2 regions of the Streptomyces afghaniensis genome follow, and region 1 is predicted to be linked to the other one. Evidence: riboswitches for the same ligand, from Rfam matches in the RefSeq annotation. Region 1 holds a riboswitch; the other holds the start of a gene.
What was found. Region 1 has a riboswitch for glycine ahead of gcvT (glycine cleavage system aminomethyltransferase GcvT). Riboswitches for the same ligand answer to the same signal wherever they lie in the genome.
Positions count from the first base shown of each region.

Region 2: linked by a shared signal. The riboswitch ahead of gcvP (aminomethyl-transferring glycine dehydrogenase) and the one ahead of gcvT (glycine cleavage system aminomethyltransferase GcvT) in region 1 are both predicted to bind glycine.

Region 1 covers NZ_JBIRGJ010000012.1:294,033-304,147, forward strand. Annotated here, with positions in the region: gene ACH4G3_RS39690 (ABC transporter substrate-binding protein) at 1-1,085, opposite strand, end outside; gene ACH4G3_RS39695 (ABC transporter permease) at 1,094-2,092, opposite strand; gene ACH4G3_RS39700 (enhanced serine sensitivity protein SseB C-terminal domain-containing protein) at 2,446-3,246, opposite strand; gene ACH4G3_RS39705 (enhanced serine sensitivity protein SseB) at 3,384-4,172, opposite strand; gene ACH4G3_RS39710 (AAA family ATPase) at 4,240-4,908, opposite strand; glycine riboswitch at 5,091-5,190, shown strand; glycine riboswitch at 5,191-5,313, shown strand; gene gcvT (glycine cleavage system aminomethyltransferase GcvT) at 5,304-6,470, shown strand; gene gcvH (glycine cleavage system protein GcvH) at 6,568-6,945, shown strand; gene glyA (serine hydroxymethyltransferase) at 6,960-8,222, shown strand; gene ACH4G3_RS39730 (L-serine ammonia-lyase) at 8,318-9,685, shown strand; gene ACH4G3_RS39735 (glycoside hydrolase family 25 protein) at 9,928-10,115, shown strand, end outside.
Region 2 covers NZ_JBIRGJ010000005.1:6,521-16,635, forward strand. Annotated here, with positions in the region: gene ACH4G3_RS18725 (FHA domain-containing protein) at 1-205, shown strand, start outside; gene ftsR (transcriptional regulator FtsR) at 257-991, shown strand; gene ACH4G3_RS18735 (bifunctional nuclease family protein) at 1,077-1,550, shown strand; gene ACH4G3_RS18740 (MerR family transcriptional regulator) at 1,869-2,552, shown strand; gene ACH4G3_RS18745 (DNA polymerase IV) at 2,686-4,173, shown strand; gene ACH4G3_RS18750 (PRC-barrel domain-containing protein) at 4,092-4,466, opposite strand; glycine riboswitch at 4,580-4,675, shown strand; gene gcvP (aminomethyl-transferring glycine dehydrogenase) at 4,851-7,736, shown strand; gene ACH4G3_RS18760 (TOBE domain-containing protein) at 7,800-8,219, opposite strand; gene ACH4G3_RS18765 (ABC transporter ATP-binding protein) at 8,246-9,331, opposite strand; gene ACH4G3_RS18770 (ABC transporter permease) at 9,372-10,115, opposite strand, start outside.

The DNA of each region.
Region 1 (10,115 bases):
GACTGCTTGTCGAGGCCCCACTGGACGGCCTTGCGGCAGTCGGCGTTGTCGAACGGCTTCACGTTGACGTTGAGCGCGATGTACTGCGTCGCGCCGGCGTAGGAGCTGTCCGTCTGGTTGGCGTACTTGCCCCGCAGCACCTTCGGCTGGGTCTGCGGCTGCACACCCGTGCCGGCCGCGTCAGCCGTGATCTTGTCGGCGAGCAGGTCGTTGTCGACCGTGACCGGGTTGACCTTGAACTTGATCGTGACCTTGTCCGGCAGCGCCTTGCGGATCGGGTCCGTCTTCGCGTCCCACTGCGGGTTGCGCACCAGGGTGGCGCCGCGGCCCTCCTCGTAGGACTGGAACTGGTACGGGCCGGAGGACACGATGTTCTGCACGTACTTCGCGCCGTTGTCCTTCGCCTTCGGCACCGGCGCCGTCTGCGAGAACGTGGCCAGGTAGTCGAAGTCGGCGAACGGCTGCTTCAGCTTGAAGACGATCGTCCGGTCGTCCGGCGTCTCGATCGACTTGATGCCCTCGGCGGACTTGTCCTTGTAGGGACCCTGGTACTTGTCGCCGCCCTCCAGGTACGACTTGAAGTACGTCGGGCCGTTGGACAGGGCCTCGGGCGCGAAGTTGGAGCGCTCGATGGCGTACTTCACGTCCTTGGACGTCACCGGGGTGCCGTCCTGGAACTTCACGCCGGCGCGCAGCTTGTACGTCCAGGTCTTGGCGTCCGGGCTGGACTTGCCGAGGGACTCGGCGAGGTCCGGGACGACCTCCAGGCCTTCCTTGCCCGCCGCCGGTTTGAACGTGGTGAGCGTTCTGCCGTAGAGGCGGGAGAAGTTCTGCACCCAGCCGTAGTACGTGTTGCCCGGGTCGAGGGAGTCGGGCACGTCCGAGTGCTCGTACGTGACCGTCCCGCCCTTCTTGCTCGACGGGTTGACGATCGAGGTCAGCGCGGCGTCCTTCTTGCCGTTGCCTCCGTTCCCGTCGTTGTCGTCGCCTCCGCCGCCACATGCGGCAGCGCCCAGCGACAGTGCCAGGACCGACGCAACGCCGGCGGTCACCCTTCTCGTCTTCACCTGAGGAAGCCCCCTCATTCGATGGATCACTTGCTGCGAGGGTCGAGGGCGTCACGCAGCCCGTCACCCAGCAGGTTGAAGGCCAGGACGGTGATGAAGATCGCCAGTCCGGGCACGAACATGTACTGCGGATCAGCCGTGTAGAGATCCACAGCGTTGCTGAGCATGCCGCCCCAGGAGGCCTGCGGCGGAGCGATACCGACGCCGAGGAAGCTCAGCGCGGCCTCGAACAGGATGTTCGTCGGGATGATCAGCGTCGAGTAGACGAGGATCGGCGCGACGAGGTTCGGGAGCAGTTCCCGGAACAGGACGTACGGGCCGCGTGCCCCGAGGCTCGTGGCGGCCTCGATGAACTCCCGCTTGCGCAGGGTCATCGTCTGGGCGCGCACGATGCGGCCGATGTACGGCCAGCTGAAGAAGCCGATCACGAAGATCAGCACGCTGATGCGCAGGGACAGGCCTTCGAGACCGAAGAAGCCGTCCTGCACGGAGGCGGAGATCGAGATGGCGAACAGCAGCAGGGGGAAGGCCAGGAAGGTGTCCATCAGCCTGCTGATGACGCTGTCGATCCAGCCGCCGTAGTACCCGGCGATGACACCGAGCACAGTGCCGATGCACACGGACAGCAGCGTGGCGCCGCCCGCGACCAGGAGGGAGACCCAGGAACCGTCGATGATGCGGGCGAGCATGTCCCGGCCGTACTGGGGGTCCACGCCGAGCGGGTGGTCCCAGCTCATGCCTCCCCAGCCGCCCTTGGGGGCGAGCAGCGCGGGGTCGATGAGGTCCTGGTTGAACTTGTTGGGATCGAGGTTGAAGATCCATTGGATCGGCTTGGAGAGCACCGCCATCAGCGTGAGCAGGATGACGACGACGCCTCCCGCCATCGCCACCTTGTCCCGCTTGAAGCGCATCCAGGCGATCTGAGTGAGCGAGCGCCCTTCGATCTGGCTCTTCTTGACCCCGGAGAGCACGGCCTCGGGCTGTGCTCCGGCTTCCGCCCCGGTGGTCTCGATCGGTGCGGTCACGGTGCGATTGACCCCTCTCGGGCCGGCGATCGCCGAGCCCCTGGCTGCCGCTGTAGCGGTTTGTTTGTCTCGTACACGCGACCGACCCGGCCCGTGTCTTGCGGGGAGTCTTCAACGCTTTGGCGATCTGTTGCCAGACTTGGCGGTGAAAGGATGCGTAAACGTGATGCTGTCTGCGGGGTTCCGTTATCCGGACAGTGGGTAACGGCGGTCGGACGCGCTGAGACAGGGGCATATTAGGGCAAAGCCGCCTTTTTCAATCCCATCTACGCGCGAAGAGCTGAGAGCCCGTCGCGTTCGAAGGTGGGGAAACAGGGACCGTCGGCCGGCCTGCGGGCGGCCCGCCGGATGGGTCAGTACCGGCCCTGGACCGGGGGGTAGCCGTAGCCCGAGGCCGGGGCCTGGACGGGGGCGGTGGCGTGGGCCTCGCGGTCGTAGAAGGGGCGGGCGCTCGCGCGCAGCCACATGGCGACCGGGTCGTGCTCGTCGGACATGGCCACGGTCGAGACGGGCAGCCCGTCCGGTACGGCACCGAGGGACTGCTGCATCATCGCGCGCACGGAATCCACGGCCGGCGGCGAGGTGTCGTACACATCCAGTCCGATGGCGAGGTACGGCGCGCCCAGCGCGGGCTGCACCCAGGCCCGGCGCAGCGAGCGGACGGCCGGGGTGCGGTGGGCGTTCTGCGCGAGCAGGGCGTAGAACTGCGGGAGCTCGATGGCCGGTTCGGACAGCCGCAGCGGGCCGGCCGGCTGGCGGTCCAGGCCCGTGGCGATCCGGCGCAGGTCGAGCCAGGGGATGCCGACGCCGCCGCCGGGGGCGTGCGGGTTGAGCCAGAGGCCGTAGTGGTCGGGGTAGAGGGCGCGGGCGACGTCGACTCCGTCGACCACCTCGTAACTGCGGTTCCAGCCGCTGGCCGAGAGCTCCTGGGCGGAGGTCACACAGGGGGCGTAGCCGCAGCCGTCGACCTCCATGTTCCCGTACTGGGCGTCGGGGGAGCCCGCCTGGCCGTGCCAGAGGAGCATCCAGATCTGGCCGGTGTGCGGGGTCGCGAGCGCGCGCAGGAGTGCCTCGTAGGCGTCGTAACGCCCGGGCGTGACCTGGCGCAGCATGTGCTCGACCTGTCCGGCCGCGGCCGTGCCGCTCGCGCTCACCTTTACCGCCCCTTCGTACAACGCCTCGACCGTGACCTAGCTTAAGCCCGCCCACCGACTCCGGACTTGCCCTCGTCCGGCGGGTGCGGCCCGTCTGTTGCTGGTCGCGCGGTTCCCCGCGCCCTGGGGAACCTGACCTACCGCTGGTAAAAGGGCCGGACCCGGTCCCTCATCCAGGTGCCCACCGGGTCCTCCGCCACGTCCAGGAGGACCAGGTTGACCTGCCAGGGGGCCGGGCACCGGGTCACGGCTCGGGACAGAGCCTCCAGGGGGAGGGCCCGCAGGTCGCCCTCCCACTGGGAGAGTTCGACGCCCACGAACATCACCGGGTCGGCCGTCTCGATCTCGGCGAGGCAACGGCGGGCGGTGAGGACGACGCCGACGGCCTCGAACTCGGCGGAGGCGGCGGCGAGGAAGTCCACCGGGTCGTCCTGCCAGTCGGGCTCGAAGAGGCGGACCCGGCCGCCGCTCGCGGGGCCGTCCAAGGGGGTCCGGCCGGCCCGGCACAGCTCGGCCACGGCGGGCGGCGGGAGCGGGATGCCGACCACACCGCCCGGGTTGACGGCTATCCCGGCGTGCGGGGGCAGGCCGCGGGCGAACTCCACGGCGGGCGCGATCGTGTACGACATGTGGGAGCCGACGACCTGGCGGAACTGCTCCTCGGAGCTGAACACCGGGACGTACGCCTGGCCCTCGATCTCGATGCCGGGCAGGTCGAGGGGACCGCTCTGCGGGCCGCCGCCGTTCGGCAGGGGGATCCAGACGAAACTCCGGCCGAGCACCTCGACGATCCGCCCGCCGGCCGACGGCCCGGCGCCGAGGGAGGCCGAGAGCACCTCCTCCAGTTCGTTGCCGGGCCATCCGCCGTGCGGGTGGGTCTGCGTGTGCGCCGGGAAGTCCGCGGAGAAGTCCGCCGGGAAGTCCATCTGCCTACCGCCTGCCTGGAACCACTGCTGTGGCTCAAAAGGCTAGCGGCTCATCGGCCCTCGGCGGTCAGCCCGTGAAGCCGATCCGGCGCAGGGTGCCCGCCGCGTCCCGGTCGACGAGGATCGCCGAGCCGCAGCCCGCGGGCAGTTCGCCCCGCTCCACGGAGCGCAGCAGGCGGTTGGCCGCCGCGCGGTGGCGCAGGAACGCGTACCGCGAGACCCCCCGGCCGCGGTCGCGCTGGCCGGCCAGGGCCTCCTCGGGCGTGACGTCGAGCATGAGCAGATGCAGGGTGCCGCCCCGGCGGCGGGCCTCGCGGGCCAGCCAGCGGCGGACCCAGGCCTGGGTGCCGCAGTCGTGCACGACGACGCCCTCGCCGCCGCGCAGGGCGCGGCGCAGCCCGGCGTAGTGGGCGAGGCGGACGAGCGGGCGGTAGACCCCGTACGGCAGGAAGCGCGGCATGCGGCTGTCCCAGCGGTCGCGGGTGTCCTGGGAGTCGATGCGCCGGCCGGGCACGGTGCGCCGCATCAGCGTGGACTTGCCACTGCCGGGCAGGCCCGTGACCACGACGAGGTCGCGGGGGCCGAAGAGCAGCGCGTGCGGGCCTCGGCCCTCGCGCTCGCGCAGATCGCGGACGACCGGCACCGGCAGCGGGCCGCAGGCCGCCCGTGCCGGAGCGGCCGGCTGCCCGGGCAGCGCGACGCCCGATGTCGTGGCGTACGCGGTGGTCCTGTTCACCGTGATCGTCCTCCCCTGGGGCCAGGTACTTCAGTCCCATCCCCGCCGAGTGTAAAGAGAAGGTAATGCCCGATGTCTCTGGTTTTAGTCCTCTTCCCGCAACAGCCCTGCTACAGGTGGTGCCCCTGCCGCCGCGCGACGATGCGTGCAATGATGTGCGCGCCAACTGCATACCGGCCGTTTGAATCCGCGCGGGAGAGTCCCCAGCACCGCTGACGCTGGGGCGCCGAAGGAGCAAGTCCCTCCCTTGAATCTCTCAGGCCCCGTTACCGCGCGGGCGAGGCACATCTGAAAAGCGGGCCGTTTCCTGTCGTCGAGACGACGGGTGCGGCTCCACCCAAGGTGCAAGCCGTGTCCCGTGTGGTCATGGCGAACCTCTCAGGTTCCGATGACAGATGGGGAGGAACGACCTCGCCCGTCATTGCCCTGGGAGACGACCGACTGTGAGCAGTACAGGAGAACTCCGTCACACCGCGCTCGATGCCCTGCATCGTTCGCTCGGCGCGACGATGACCGACTTCGCCGGCTGGGACATGCCCCTGCGCTACGGCTCCGAGCGCGACGAGCACAACGCCGTGCGCACGAAGGCCGGGCTCTTCGACCTCTCGCACATGGGCGAGATCACCGTCAGCGGTCCGCAGGCCGCCGCCCTGCTCGACTTCGCCCTGGTGGGCAACATCGGCGGCGTGAAGCCGGGCCGCGCCCGCTACACCATGATCTGCCGGGCCGACGGCGGCATCCTCGACGACCTGATCGTCTACCGGCTCGCCGAGACCGAGTACATGGTCGTCGCCAACGCCTCCAACGCCCAGGTGGTCCTGGACGCGCTGACCGAGCGCGCCGCCGGCTTCGACGCCGAGGTGCGCGACGACCGGGACGCCTACGCGCTGATCGCCGTACAGGGCCCGGAGTCGCCGGGGATCCTGAAGTCCCTCACCGACGCCGACCTCGACGGGCTGAAGTACTACGCCGGGCTGCCCGGCACGGTCGCGGGCGTCCCGGCCCTGATCGCCCGCACCGGCTACACCGGCGAGGACGGCTTCGAGCTGTTCGTGAAGCCGGAGCACGCGGTCGAACTGTGGCAGGCGCTGACCAAGGCGGGCGAGGGTGCCGGGCTGGTCCCGTGTGGGCTGTCCTGCCGCGACACGCTGCGCCTGGAGGCGGGCATGCCGCTGTACGGGCACGAGCTCTCGCGGGAGCTGACGCCCTTCGATGCCGGGCTCGGGCGGGTCGTGAAGTTCGACAAGGAGGGCGACTTCGTGGGCCGCGCGGCCCTGCGTGAGGCCGCGGAGGACGCGAACCACGAGCCGCGCGTCCTCGTCGGACTCGTCGCCGAGGGCCGCCGGGTCCCGCGCGCCGGGTACGCGGTGGTCGCCGGCGGCGAGGTGATCGGCGAGGTCACCTCCGGCGCCCCCTCCCCCACGCTCGGCAAGCCGATCGCGATGGCCTACGTCGACGCTGCGCACGCCGCCCCCGGCACGCCCGGCGTGGCCGTGGACATCCGGGGCAGTCACGAACCGTACGAGGTCGTGGCGCTGCCGTTCTACAAGCGCCAGAAGTAGACACTGGCCGTCGGGCCGCACCGGCGGTCCCCGGCACATCGCGCTCACCAGCAGTCCCCTTCATCAGCACTCCCGCGCGTACAGGAGAATCCAGGCCATGAGCAACCCCCAGCAGCTGCGTTACAGCAAGGAGCACGAGTGGCTGTCGGCCGCCGAGGACGGCGTCTCGACGGTCGGCATCACGGAGCACGCGGCCAACGCGCTCGGCGACGTGGTCTTCGTCCAGCTCCCCGAGGTCGGTGACACCGTGTCCGCGGGCGAGACCTGCGGCGAACTGGAGTCGACCAAGTCGGTGTCCGACCTCTACTCCCCCGTCTCCGGTGAGGTCACCGAGGTCAACGAGGACGTCGTGAACGACCCGTCGCTGGTGAACTCGGCCCCCTTCGAGGGCGGCTGGCTGTTCAAGGTGCGGGTCGCCGAGGAGCCGGGCGACCTGCTCTCCGCCGACGAGTACACCGCGTTCTCCGCCGGCTGAGGAGTCGTAGCCGTATGTCCGTCCTGAACACCCCCCTGCACGAGCTCGACCCGGCCGTGGCCGCCGCGGTCGACGCCGAGCTGCACCGGCAGCAGTCCACGCTCGAGATGATCGCCTCGGAGAACTTCGCTCCGGTCGCGGTCATGGAGGCGCAGGGCTCGGTCCTGACCAACAAGTACGCCGAGGGCTACCCGGGCCGCCGCTACTACGGCGGCTGCGAGCACGTCGACGTGGTCGAGCAGATCGCGATCGACCGCGTCAAGGAGCTGTTCGGCGCCGAGCACGCGAACGTGCAGCCGCACTCGGGCGCCCAGGCCAACGCCGCCGCGATGTTCGCGCTGCTCAAGCCGGGCGACACCATCATGGGTCTGAACCTCGCGCACGGCGGGCACCTGACCCACGGCATGAAGATCAACTTCTCCGGCAAGCTCTACGACGTCGTCGCCTACCACGTGGGCGAGGACGGCCGGGTCGACATGGCCGAGGTGGAGCGGCTCGCCAAGGAGTCCAAGCCGAAGCTGATCGTGGCCGGCTGGTCGGCGTACCCGCGGCAGCTGGACTTCGCGGAGTTCCGCAGGATCGCGGACGAGGTCGGCGCGTACCTGATGGTCGACATGGCCCACTTCGCCGGGCTCGTCGCGGCGGGGCTGCACCCGAACCCGGTGCCGCACGCGCACGTGGTCACCACGACCACCCACAAGACGCTGGGCGGCCCGCGCGGCGGTGTGATCCTCTCCACGGCCGAACTCGCCAAGAAGATCAACTCCGCTGTCTTCCCCGGTCAGCAGGGCGGTCCGCTGGAGCACGTGATCGCCGCCAAGGCGGTCGCGTTCAAGGTCGCGGCCTCGGAGGACTTCAAGGAGCGCCAGCGCCGTACGCTGGAGGGTGCCCGCATCCTGGCCGAGCGTCTGGTGAAGGACGACGTCCGGGCCGTGGGTGTGGACGTCCTGTCCGGCGGCACGGACGTGCACCTGGTCCTGGTCGACCTGCGCCACTCGGAGCTGGACGGCCGGCAGGCCGAGGACCGCCTCCACGAGGTGGGCATCACGGTCAACCGGAACGCGATCCCGGACGACCCGCGCCCGCCGATGGTGACGTCCGGTCTGCGGATCGGCACACCGGCCCTGGCCACCCGGGGCTTCACGGCCGAGGACTTCACGGAGGTCGCGGACGTCATCGCCGAGGCGCTGAAGCCGTCGTACGACGCGGAGGCCCTCAAGGCCCGGGTGAAGGCCCTGGCCGGCAGGCACCCGCTCTACCCGGGTTCGCGCACATAACGAAGAAACCTTTCAGGGCGCCCCGTTCCGCGTGGGGCGGGGCGCCCTGTCCCCCTGCACCACCCCTTGCACCACCCCCGTAGTCAGGAGTCCCCGTGGCCATCTCGGTCTTCGACCTGTTCTCGATCGGCATCGGCCCGTCCAGCTCCCACACCGTCGGGCCGATGCGCGCGGCCGGGATGTTCGCCCGGCGGCTGCGCAACGAGGAGCTGCTGGCCCCGACCGCCAAGGTCCGCGCGGAGCTCTACGGCTCGCTCGGCGCCACCGGCCACGGCCACGGCACGCCGAAGGCGGTGCTGCTCGGCCTGCAGGGCGACTCGCCGCGCACGGTGGACGTGGAGACGGCCGACGAACGGGTGGAGACCATCAAGGCTGGCGGCCGGCTGAACCTGCTGGGCGAGCGCGAGATCGCGTTCTCCTACGACGACGACATGGTCCTGCACCGCCGCAAGGCCCTGCCGTACCACGCCAACGGCATGACCCTCTGGGCGTACGACGCCTCGGGCGCGGAGCTGCTGACGAAGACGTACTACTCGGTCGGCGGCGGCTTCGTCGTCGACGAGGACGCGGTCGGCGCGGACCGCATCAAGCTCGACGACACCGTGCTGAAGTACCCCTTCCGCACGGGCGACGAGCTGCTGCGCATGGCCCAGGAGACCGGCCTGTCCATCTCGGCGCTGATGCTGGAGAACGAGCGGGCCTGGCGCACCGAGGAGGAGATCCGCGAGGGCCTGCTGGAGATCTGGCGGGTCATGCAGGCGTGCGTGGCGCGCGGCATGTCCCGCGAGGGCATCCTGCCGGGCGGTCTCAAGGTACGCCGCCGGGCCGCGAACACCGCCCGCAAGCTGCGCTCCGAGGGCGACCCGAAGGCGCTCGCCATGGAGTGGATCACCCTCTACGCGATGGCGGTCAACGAGGAGAACGCGGCCGGGGGCCGGGTCGTCACCGCACCGACGAACGGCGCGGCCGGCATCATCCCCGCGGTCCTGCACTACTACGTCAACTTCGTGCCGGGCGCCGACGAGGAGGGCGTGGTCCGCTTCCTGCTCGCCGCGGGCGCGATCGGCATGCTCTTCAAGGAGAACGCGTCCATCTCCGGCGCCGAGGTCGGCTGCCAGGGCGAGGTCGGCTCCGCCTGCTCCATGGCGGCGGGCGCGCTGGCCGAGGTCCTCGGCGGCTCGCCGGAACAGGTCGAGAACGCCGCCGAGATCGGCATGGAACACAACCTCGGCCTGACCTGCGACCCGGTCGGCGGCCTGGTCCAGATCCCGTGCATCGAGCGCAACGGCATGGCCGCGGTGAAGGCCGTCACGGCCGCGCGCATGGCGATGCGCGGCGACGGCTCCCACAAGGTGTCCCTGGACAAGGTCATCAAGACGATGAAGGACACCGGCGCGGACATGTCGGTGAAGTACAAGGAGACGGCGCGGGGCGGGCTGGCGGTCAACATCATCGAGTGCTGAGAAGGACCCTCCGGACCGGTGTCCCGGTGACCGGCGCCATGCCGCGGCCGCCGGAGCGGTGCGCGGGGCTTGGGCAAGCGCTTTCGAGCGTCCGTCATGCGGTCGGATCAGACGTCACCGGTCACAGCGACGCATCCCCCGTGGGCCGCCGAAGTTGACATTTCCACGTCAGTCCGGGAGAGGCCGTGTCATGGTGGTGAGCACAACTCCCCTTCCCCCACCAGCACTTCAGGGAGCCCCCCATGCTGCGCGGCATCGACGTGAGCGCCTACCAGTCCTCCTCCTACGACACCGACGGCCTGTCCTTCGTCTTCGTCAAGGCGACAGAGGGTCGTTCCTACGTCAACCCCAGACTCGCCGCCCAGACGAAGCGGGCCCGCGACGCCGGTCTGGTCGTCGGCTTCTACCACTTCCTGTGGCCCGGCAACCT
Region 2 (10,115 bases), on a different contig from region 1:
CTTCCTGGACGACGTGACGGTCTCCCGGCGGCATGTGGAATTCCGTCGCGGTCAGGACGGCTCGTTCACGGTGGCCGACGTGGGCAGCCTGAACGGCACGTACGTGAACCGCGAGCGGATCGACCAGGTCGCCCTGAACAACGGCGACGAGGTGCAGATCGGCAAGTACCGGCTGGTCTTCTACGCCAGCCAGCGGGGCTACTGACCGGATTCCGGCCGGGGAACCCCGCGAAGGTCCGTCCGCCAGGGAAGGTCCATGCTTCAAACACCGAGCGGCGGTGCCGGGCACGGCGCCGCCGCCACGGACAGGCTGATGAGCATCGGCACGGTGCTGAAGGTGCTGCGCGACGAGTTCCCCGAGGTCACCATCTCCAAGATCCGTTTTCTGGAGGCGGAGGGGCTCATCGAGCCGCAGCGGACCCCGTCGGGGTATCGCAAGTTCAGTGCTCACGACGTCGAGCGTCTCGGCCATGTCCTGAGGATGCAGCGGGACCACTATCTGCCCCTGAAGGTGATCCGCGAGCACCTGGAGGCCATGGAGCGCGGCGAGGCCGTCCAGCTGCCGGCGCTGGGCCGTCAGCGTGACGGCGAGAGCGCGCCCGAGCCCCCCGAGGTGCCCACGGCGGCCAGGATCGGACGTGAGGAGCTGCTCGCCGCCGCCGGTGTCGGCGAGGACGAGCTCAGGGAGTGGGAGTCGTACGGGCTCGTCACGCCCCTGGAGGACGGGGTGTACGACGCGGAGGCCGTCACGGTGGCCTCGTTGATCGCCGAGCTGGGGCGGTTCGGGATCGAGCCGCGGCATCTGCGGGTGATGAAGGCCGCCGCCGACCGCGAGGCCGGGCTCGTGGACCAGGTGGTGGCCCCGCTGAAGCGGCATCGGAACCCGCAGACCAGGGCTCATGCGGAGGCCCGCACCAAGGAGCTGGCGGGGCTCACGGTGAAGCTGCACGCCGCTCTGGTGCAGACGGCGCTCGGTGTGCGGCTGCCCTGAGGTGGCCGGTCGTGGGAGGGCCGGATCAGGCGCCCGTTCCCGGCCCGACTACCCAAACATCCCGAGCACGGCCTAGGGTTGCTGTGTGAACGAGCTCGATGTCGTAGGTGTCCGGGTGGAAATGCCCTCCAACCAACCGATCGTGCTGCTGCGTGAAGTGGGAGGCGATCGCTACCTCCCCATCTGGATCGGACCGGGGGAGGCGACGGCGATCGCCTTCGCCCAGCAGGGCATGGCTCCTGCGCGACCGCTGACCCACGACCTGTTCAAGGACGTGCTGGAGGCCGTCGGCCAGGAACTCACGGAAGTGCGCATCACGGACCTGCGCGAGGGCGTCTTCTACGCGGAGCTGGTCTTCGCCAGCGGCGTCGAGGTGAGCGCCCGCCCGTCCGACGCCATAGCGCTGGCCCTGCGCACCGGGACGCCGATCTACGGCAGTGACACGGTGCTCGACGACGCCGGTATCGCGATCCCGGACGAGCAGGAGGACGAGGTGGAGAAGTTCCGCGAGTTCCTCGACCAGATCTCCCCGGAGGACTTCGGCAGCAGCAGCCAGTGAGCTCCGGACACCGGTGAGAGCCGGATGGCGGCGAGTGCCAGAGGCCAGTAGGCGTGTGTGGGGCGGCCCGGCGGACGATGTGGTCCGCGGCAGGGTCGCCCGCCGTATGTGTGACGGGTGAATTGCCCGCATGTGCCGGAGGCGCGTGAGAGCGTCACGCGGCCCGCATCGGAGGCATTCGGCTAGCCTTTCCCCGCGGTGGGGCACGGGAAACCACTCTTAGGGTGATTATCACTCGGCGTGGCGAGTGTGGCGATCGTTGACGCACCCCGGGTGACTGCCTACCGTCGAGAAGGCAGGTCAAGGACGGAGGTCGGCGTGAGAAGCAGCGGCGACGGTACGGCTGGGGGCGGCCCCGAGCGCAGTCTCAGGGTGAGCGGTCCGTACCCTCCCCCGGGCTCACGGCTCCGCCCGAGCGGGGGGTGTCCCCAGCCCGGCGGCGTGGCTGATCACGTTCCGCAGCGACCGACGGCCGTGCCGAGCAGCGGAGGGACGACGTCCATGGCGTCCGAGCAGATCGGCTATCGCGGCCCCACGGCCTGCGCGGCCGCCGGTATCACCTACCGGCAGCTCGACTACTGGGCCCGCACCGGCCTCGTCGAGCCGAGTGTGCGCCCCGCCCACGGGTCGGGGACACAGCGGCTGTACAGCTTCCGGGACGTCGTCGTCCTGAAGATCGTCAAGCGGTTCCTCGACACCGGTGTGTCGCTCCAGAACATCCGAACGGCCGTCCAGCACCTCAGGGAACGCGGTTTCAGCGACCTGGAGCGGATGACGCTGATGAGTGACGGGGCGACGGTCTACGAGTGCACCTCGCCGGACGAGGTCCACGCGCTGCTCCAAGGGGGCCAGGGCATCTTCGGGATCGCCGTGGGCGTGGTGTGGCGGGATGTCGAGAGCGCGCTGTCCCAGCTGCACGGGGAACGGATCGACACCGGCGAGACCCTGGTCGGGCCCAACCCGGCGGACGAGCTGGCGCGTCGGCGGAACCGGGCCGTCTGAGCCGTCCGGCAGCGCGGTGGCCATGGGGCTGTTGCGGGCGGCAGCTTTCCGTGCCGCACTGCAAGCGGTTTCTATCGGGGTGTGAGGGCGGTTGTCCCGGGCGTTGTCAGTGGCGTAGGGCAGCATCGGAGATGTGAGAACCGCGCCCACGATTCTGCATCTTGATATGGACGCCTTCTTCGCCTCGGTGGAGCAGGCGTCCAAGCCGAGTCTGCGCGGGAAGGCCGTCGTCGTGGGCGGGCTCGGGCCGCGGGGCGTCGTGGCCACGGCGTCGTACGAGGCCAGGGTCTTCGGAGTGCATTCGGCGATGCCGATGGGGCAGGCCCGGCGGCTCGCGCCCAACGCCGCGTATCTCGTGCCGCGCTTCGGGTTCTACAAGGCGATCAGCGAGCGGGTGATGGAGCTGCTGCGGGCGTTGTCGCCGCTGGTGGAGCCGCTGAGCCTGGACGAGGCGTTCGTGGACCTGGAAGCCGGGGGAGCCGCCTGGGACGAGCAGTCGGCGCGGCTGGTGGGGGCACAGCTGCGCGCGGACATACGGGCCGTCACCGGACTCACGGGATCGGTCGGGCTCGCCGCCTCCAAGATGCTCGCGAAGATCGCCTCGGAGCAGGCCAAGCCGGACGGACTGGTGGTGATCGAGCCGGGGTCCGAGCGGGCGATGCTCGGGCCGATGTCGGTGCGGACGCTGCCGGGGGTCGGGCCGGCGACGGGCGACCATCTGCGACGGGCCGGGATCACCACGATCGAGGAGATCGTCGAGGCGGGCGAGGACGAGATGGTCCGGCTGCTGGGAAAGTCGCACGGGCACGGGCTCTACGCCATGGCGCTGGCGCGGGACGACCGGCCTGTCGTGGCGGAGCGGGAGACGAAGTCGGTGTCGGTCGAGGACACCTACGACGTGGACATCCACGACCGGGTGCGGGTCGGTCTCGAGGTGCAGCGACTGGCCGACCGGTGTGTGCGGCGGCTGCGCGGGGCCGGGCTGTCCGGGCGGACCATCGTGCTCAAGGTGCGGCGGTACGACTTCTCGACGCTCACCCGCTCCGAGACGCTGCGCGGGCCGACCGACGATCCCGGGGTGATCCGCGAGGCGGCGGCCAGACTGCTGGACTCGGTCGACACGACGGGCGGTGTGCGGCTGCTCGGGGTGGGCGTCAGCGGGCTCGCCGACTACACGCAGGAGGATCTCTTCGCGCAGGCGGCGGGGGAAAGGACGGAGGCGGAGGGGCCCGTCGAGGTGGACGCCGTGGCGCCGGCCGAGGAGCAGCCGGCGCTCGCCGAACGGCGGTGGCCCGCCGGGCACGACGTACGGCACGCCGTGTTCGGGCACGGGTGGGTGCAGGGCAGCGGTCTGGGGCGGGTCACCGTGCGGTTCGAGACGCCCGGCTCGGAGCCCGGGCGGGTGCGGACCTTCCGGGTCGACGACCCGGACCTGGAGCCGGCGGATCCATTGCCCCTGGTCTTAACGGGACCGGAAGCGGGCGTACGGGCCGGCGACCCCGCAGCAGTTCGCGGAGTGGCCGGCGGCGCCGGTGGGCTTCAGGCCGTCTCGTCCGTGCCCGCCAGCTTGCCGAAATCGCGGTCCGGGAGCGGGGGAGGCGCGGCGACGTCGAGGCCGTAGTGGTGGTAGAGCTGGAGTTCCTGTTCCGGGGAGAGGTGGCGGCCCACGCCGAAGTCGGGGGCGTCCTTGATCAGGGCGCGGTCGAAGGGCACGTGGAGGGCGCCGTCGATCAGTTCACTGGGCTCCAGGGGGACGAACGCGTCCCTGCTGAACAGGCCGGTCCGTATCGCCGCCCACTCCGGCTCGCCGGTGGCGTCGTCGAGGTAGACCTCGTCGATCGTGCCGATCCTGGTTCCGTTGCGGTCGAACGCCTTGCGGCCGATCAGGTTGCGCGGATCGATATCGGTTCGCACGGGCCCTCCACATGGTCGCAACTCATCCGTAAGCACAACAAAACGGCACAATCGCAGAGGTGGCCACTCGAAGGTTCGTGCGTTGGCCGCGCTGGTACGCTGGCAGCGGCTGCTGACCCCGTGCGGGAGAGTCCTCCAGACATCATCGGAGGCGCCGAAGGAGCAAATCCTCCCCGGAATCTCTCAGGCTCACGTACCGCACGGACGAGGTCACTCTGGAAAGCAGGGCGGGTGTCGACGGCTTCCGCTCTCACCGACGGTGAAAGCCGGAGGCCTTCGGGCGATCCGGTGAAGCTCTCAGGTCGAGATGACAGAGGGGGAGGCCGTCCGGGTACCCGTGCCGTGGTGCCCCTCGAAGGTCGTGTCGACCAGGAGGCCTCCGTAATGACCGCCCACCGCATTCCGCTCTCCGAGCTCGAAGAGGCAGTTCCCTTCGAGCAGCGCCACATCGGCCCCGACCACGAGGCCCGCGCCAAGATGCTCGCGCAGGTCGGCTACGGCTCGCTGGACGAGCTCACGGCCGCAGCGGTCCCGGCCGTGATCAAGAGCGCCGAGGCACTGGACCTGCCGGGCGCCCGCAGCGAGGCCGAGGTGATCGCCGAGCTGCGCTCCCTCGCCGACCGCAACCAGGTCCTCGGCTCCATGATCGGACTCGGGTACTACGGCACGTTCACCCCGCCGGTCATCATGCGCAACGTCATGGAGAACCCCGCCTGGTACACCGCCTACACGCCGTACCAGCCGGAGATCTCGCAGGGGCGGCTCGAGGCGCTGCTCAACTTCCAGACCATGGTCGCCGACCTCACCGGACTGCCGACCTCCGGTGCCTCCCTGCTCGACGAGGGCACCGCGGCGGCCGAGGCCATGGCGCTGTCACGGCGTCTCGGCAAGAACAAGAAGGGCCTGTTCCTGGTCGACGCGGACGCGCTGCCGCAGACCATCGCCGTGATCCAGACCCGGGCCGAGCCGACCGGCGTCGAGGTCGTCGTCGCCGACCTCGCAGAGGGCATTCCCGCCCAGATCGCCGAGCGCGAGATCAACGGCGTGCTGATCCAGTACCCGGGCGCCTCCGGGGCCGTACGGGACATCAAGCCGGTCATCGACCAGGCGCACGAGCTCGGGGCGCTCGTCACCGTCGCCGCCGACCTGCTCGCGCTGACGCTGCTGAAGTCGCCCGGTGAGCTCGGCGCGGACATCGCCGTCGGGACGACCCAGCGCTTCGGTGTGCCGATGGGCTTCGGCGGTCCGCACGCCGGTTACATGGCGGTCAAGGACAAGATGGCGCGCAGCCTGCCCGGGCGGCTCGTCGGCGTGTCCGTGGACGCCGACGGGAACAAGGCGTACCGGCTGGCGCTCCAGACGCGTGAGCAGCACATCCGCCGGGAGAAGGCCACCAGCAACATCTGCACCGCCCAGGTGCTGCTCGCCGTCATGGCCGGCATGTACGCCGTCTACCACGGGCCGGAGGGCCTCAAGGGCATCGCGCGGCGCACCCACCGGTACGCCACGGTGCTCGCCGCCGGGCTCGCCAACGGCGGGGTCGAGGTCGTGCACGGGTCCTACTTCGACACGCTGACCGTGCGCGTCCGGGGCCGGGCCGCCGACGTCGTGGCCGCCGCGCGGGAGAACGGGGTCAACCTGCGACTCGTCGACGCCGACCATGTGTCCATCGCCTGCGACGAGACCACCACGCGGGCCCAGCTGCGTGCCGTATGGGCCGCATTCGGTGTCGAGGGGGTCATCGAGGCGCTGGACGCGGCCACCGAGGACGGTCTTCCGAACGCTCTCCTGCGGACCGACGAGTACCTGGCGCACCCCGTCTTCCACCAGCACCGCTCCGAGACGGCCATGCTGCGCTACCTGCGCCGGCTGGCCGACCGCGACTACGCCCTCGACCGGGGCATGATCCCGCTGGGCTCCTGCACCATGAAGCTCAACGCGACCACGGAGATGGAGCCGGTCACCTGGCCCGAGTTCGGGCAGCTGCACCCCTTCGCGCCCGCCGAGCAGGCCGGGGGCTACCTCACGCTCATCCGTGAGCTGGAGGACCGTCTCGCCGAGGTCACCGGGTACGACAAGTTGTCCCTCCAGCCGAACGCCGGGTCGCAGGGCGAGCTGGCCGGTCTGCTCGCCGTACGCGGGTACCACCGGGCCAATGGGGACGAGCAGCGCACGGTGTGCCTGATCCCGTCGTCCGCGCACGGGACCAACGCCGCGAGCGCGGTGATGGCGGGCATGAAGGTCGTCGTCGTGAAGACCGCCGACGACGGCGAGATCGACGTCGAGGATCTGCGGGCCAAGATCGAGCAGTACCGCGACGAGCTGTCGGTGCTGATGATCACGTACCCGTCCACGCACGGCGTGTTCGAGGAGCACGTCTCCGAGATCTGCGCCCAGGTGCACGAGGCGGGCGGGCAGGTCTACGTCGACGGGGCCAACCTCAACGCGCTCGTGGGGCTCGCCAAGCCGGGGCACTTCGGCGGTGACGTCTCGCACCTGAACCTGCACAAGACCTTCTGCATCCCGCACGGCGGCGGCGGTCCCGGCGTCGGTCCGGTGGCGGTGCGGGAGCACCTCGCGCCGTACCTGCCGAACCACCCGCTCCAGCCCGAGGCGGGCCCGGAGACGGGGGTCGGTCCCATCTCCGCGGCGCCGTGGGGTTCCGCCGGCATCCTGCCGATCTCCTGGGCGTACGTCCGGCTCATGGGCGGCGAGGGGCTGAAGCGGGCCACGCAGGTGGCGGTGCTCAGCGCCAACTACATCGCCAAGCGCCTGGAGCCGCACTACCCGGTGCTCTACACCGGCCCCGGCGGGCTCGTCGCGCACGAGTGCATCATCGACCTGCGGCCGCTGACCAAGGCGACCGGGGTGAGCGTCGACGACGTCGCCAAGCGGCTGATCGACTACGGCTTCCACGCGCCGACGATGTCGTTCCCGGTGGCCGGGACACTGATGATCGAGCCGACGGAGTCGGAGGATCTGACCGAGCTGGACCGGTTCTGCGAGGCGATGATCGCCATTCGTGGGGAGATCGAGAAGGTCGGCTCCGGCGAGTGGCCCGCGGACGACAACCCGCTGCGGGGGGCCCCGCACACCGCCGGGACGCTCGCCGGGGAGTGGGAGCACGCCTACAGCCGTGAGGAGGCCGTCTTCCCGGCCGGTGTCGCGGTCGCCGACAAGTACTGGCCGCCGGTGCGCCGCATCGACCAGGCCTTCGGTGACCGGAACCTGGTCTGCTCCTGCCCGCCGCTGGACGCGTACGAGGACTGACGGGCCGATCGGTCGTGTGGGGAGGGGCTCCGCTGCGCGGGGCCCCTCCCCACATTCGGCAGCTCATTCGGCAGCGAGGGACACCTCGGTCGACTTGATCAGGGCGACGACGGGGGCCCCGGCCGACAGGGCGAGATCGTCCGCTGCGTCCCTGGTGATCGCGGCGGTCAGTTCGCCGCCCTCGACGGTGACCCGGACGGACGCCATCGCGTCGCCGGTGGCGATGCTCGTGACCGTGCCCGGGATCCGGTTGCGGATGGAGAGGCCCTCGACGGGGCCGGTGGCCAGCGACACCTCCGTCGACTTCACCAGGGCGCGCACGGCGGTGCCCGGCGTGAGGCCGAGGTCGTCGACCGCCTCGCGGGTGATCGCCGCGGTGAGGGCTTGGCCGCCGGTGAGGCGGACCCTGACCGTCGCCATGGCCTCGCCCGGCGTGACGGCGGTGACGGTGCCGGGAAGCTGGTTGCGGATGCTCAGGCTCATGGGTGCACGGTAGCCCGGCGCGTTCCTTATGCCGGGTATGCGTGTGTCTGCGTCGCCTTGACCGTCGCCCATACCGGGGCGCCCGGATGCAGGTCGAGTTCGGCCGCGGCGACCGTGGTGAGGTCGGCGGTCAGGGGGAGTTCGCCGGTGAGGTCCGCGCGGATCTGGTCGCCGTGCGTCTCCAGCCCCGCGACCTCGCAGCGCCACAGGTTGCGGGCGCTGGAGCCGGTGGGGCGTTCGCGGTACAGCGTCACGGCGCCGGGCGGGAACGCCACGAAGGCCGGGCCGGAGAGCTCTTCGGTGGTCGTGACGGCCGGGCCCGTGTCGAGCCGGACGGTGTGCCCCTCGGCCCGTCCCCGGTAGAGGTTGAGGCCGACGAGCCGGGCGATGTAGTCCGTGCGGGGGTGGCGGGCGATGTGGGAGGGCGTGCCCTCCTGCACGACCTGGCCGTGCTCGACGACGACCAGGCGGTCGGCCAGCACCATGGCGTCCAGCGGGTCGTGCGTGACCAGGACGGCCACCGCCTCGAACTCGGCGAGGTGCCGCCGGAGCTGGGCGCGCACCTCCAGACGGGTGCGGGCGTCGAGGGCGGCGAGGGGCTCGTCCAGGAGCAGCAGCCGGGGCCGGGTGGCCAGGGCCCGGGCCACGGCCACGCGCTGGGCCTGGCCTCCCGACAGGCGGCGGGGCTTGGCGCCTGCGTGGCCGGCCAGGCCCATACGGTCCAGCCATACGGCGGCCTGGGCACGGGCCTCGGCCTTGCTCGCGCCCCGGCAGCGCGGCCCGAAGGCGACGTTGTCCAGGGCGGTCAGATGCGGGAACAGCAGGTAGTCCTGGAAGACGACGCCGACCGGGCGGGACTCGGGCGGCGTGGCGTCCAGCGGGGTGCCGTCCAGCCGTAGGTGACCGGACGTGAGAGGGCTGAGCCCGGCAAGGGCGCGCAGGGCGGTGGTCTTGCCGGCGCCGTTGGGGCCGAGCAGGGCGACGACGTCCCCGGGGGCGGCGGTGAGGGTGACGTCCAGGCGGAAGGTGCCGCGGTCGACGACGAGGTGGGCGTCGAGGCCTTCGGGGCGCAGGCCGGGAGGCGCTCCGCCGAGGTCGGTCGTCTCGGTCATGGGGAGTACGTCCAGGGTGTCGGGGAGCCGGTCGGGGACATCACGACGCCGTCATCCAGCGGTCGCGCAGGGCCGCCAGTACCGCGATGGACACCGCCAGCAGGACCAGGCTGAGGGCGATCGCCGCCGCCGGGTCGTTCTGCAGGGCCAGGTAGACCGCCAGCGGCATGGTCTGGGTGCGGCCCGGGAAGTTGCCCGCGAAGGTGATCGTCGCGCCGAACTCGCCCAGGGCCCGGGCCCAGGCCAGTACGGCACCGGCCGCGATGCCCGGCGCGATCAGCGGAAGGGTGACGCGGCGGAACGCGGTGAAGCGGGAGGCGCCCAGGGTGGTGGCCGCCTCCTCGTAGCGCGGGTCGGCGGCCCGCAGGGTGCCCTCCACGCTGATGACGAGGAACGGCATCGCCACGAACGTCTCGGCGAGAACGACACCCGTCGTGGTGAAGGGCAGGGTGATCCCGAACCAGGAGTCGAGCCACTGCCCGATGACGCCGTTGCGTCCGAAGGCGAGCAGCAGGGCCACACCTCCCACCACCGGCGGCAGCACCAACGGCAGCGTCACCAGGGCCCGTACGAAACCCCGGCCGGGGAACCGTGTGCGGGCCAGCAGCCAGGCAAGGGGTACGCCGACGACCAGGCTCAGGCCCGTCGCCGCCGTGGCGCAGACGAGCGACAGCCGGAGTGCCTCCCATACCTCGGCGCTCGTCAGCTGCTCGGGGAGGCTGCGCCAGGGCGCCCGTACGAGCAGGGCGATCAGGGGCAGGAGCAGGAACGCCAGGCCGAGCAG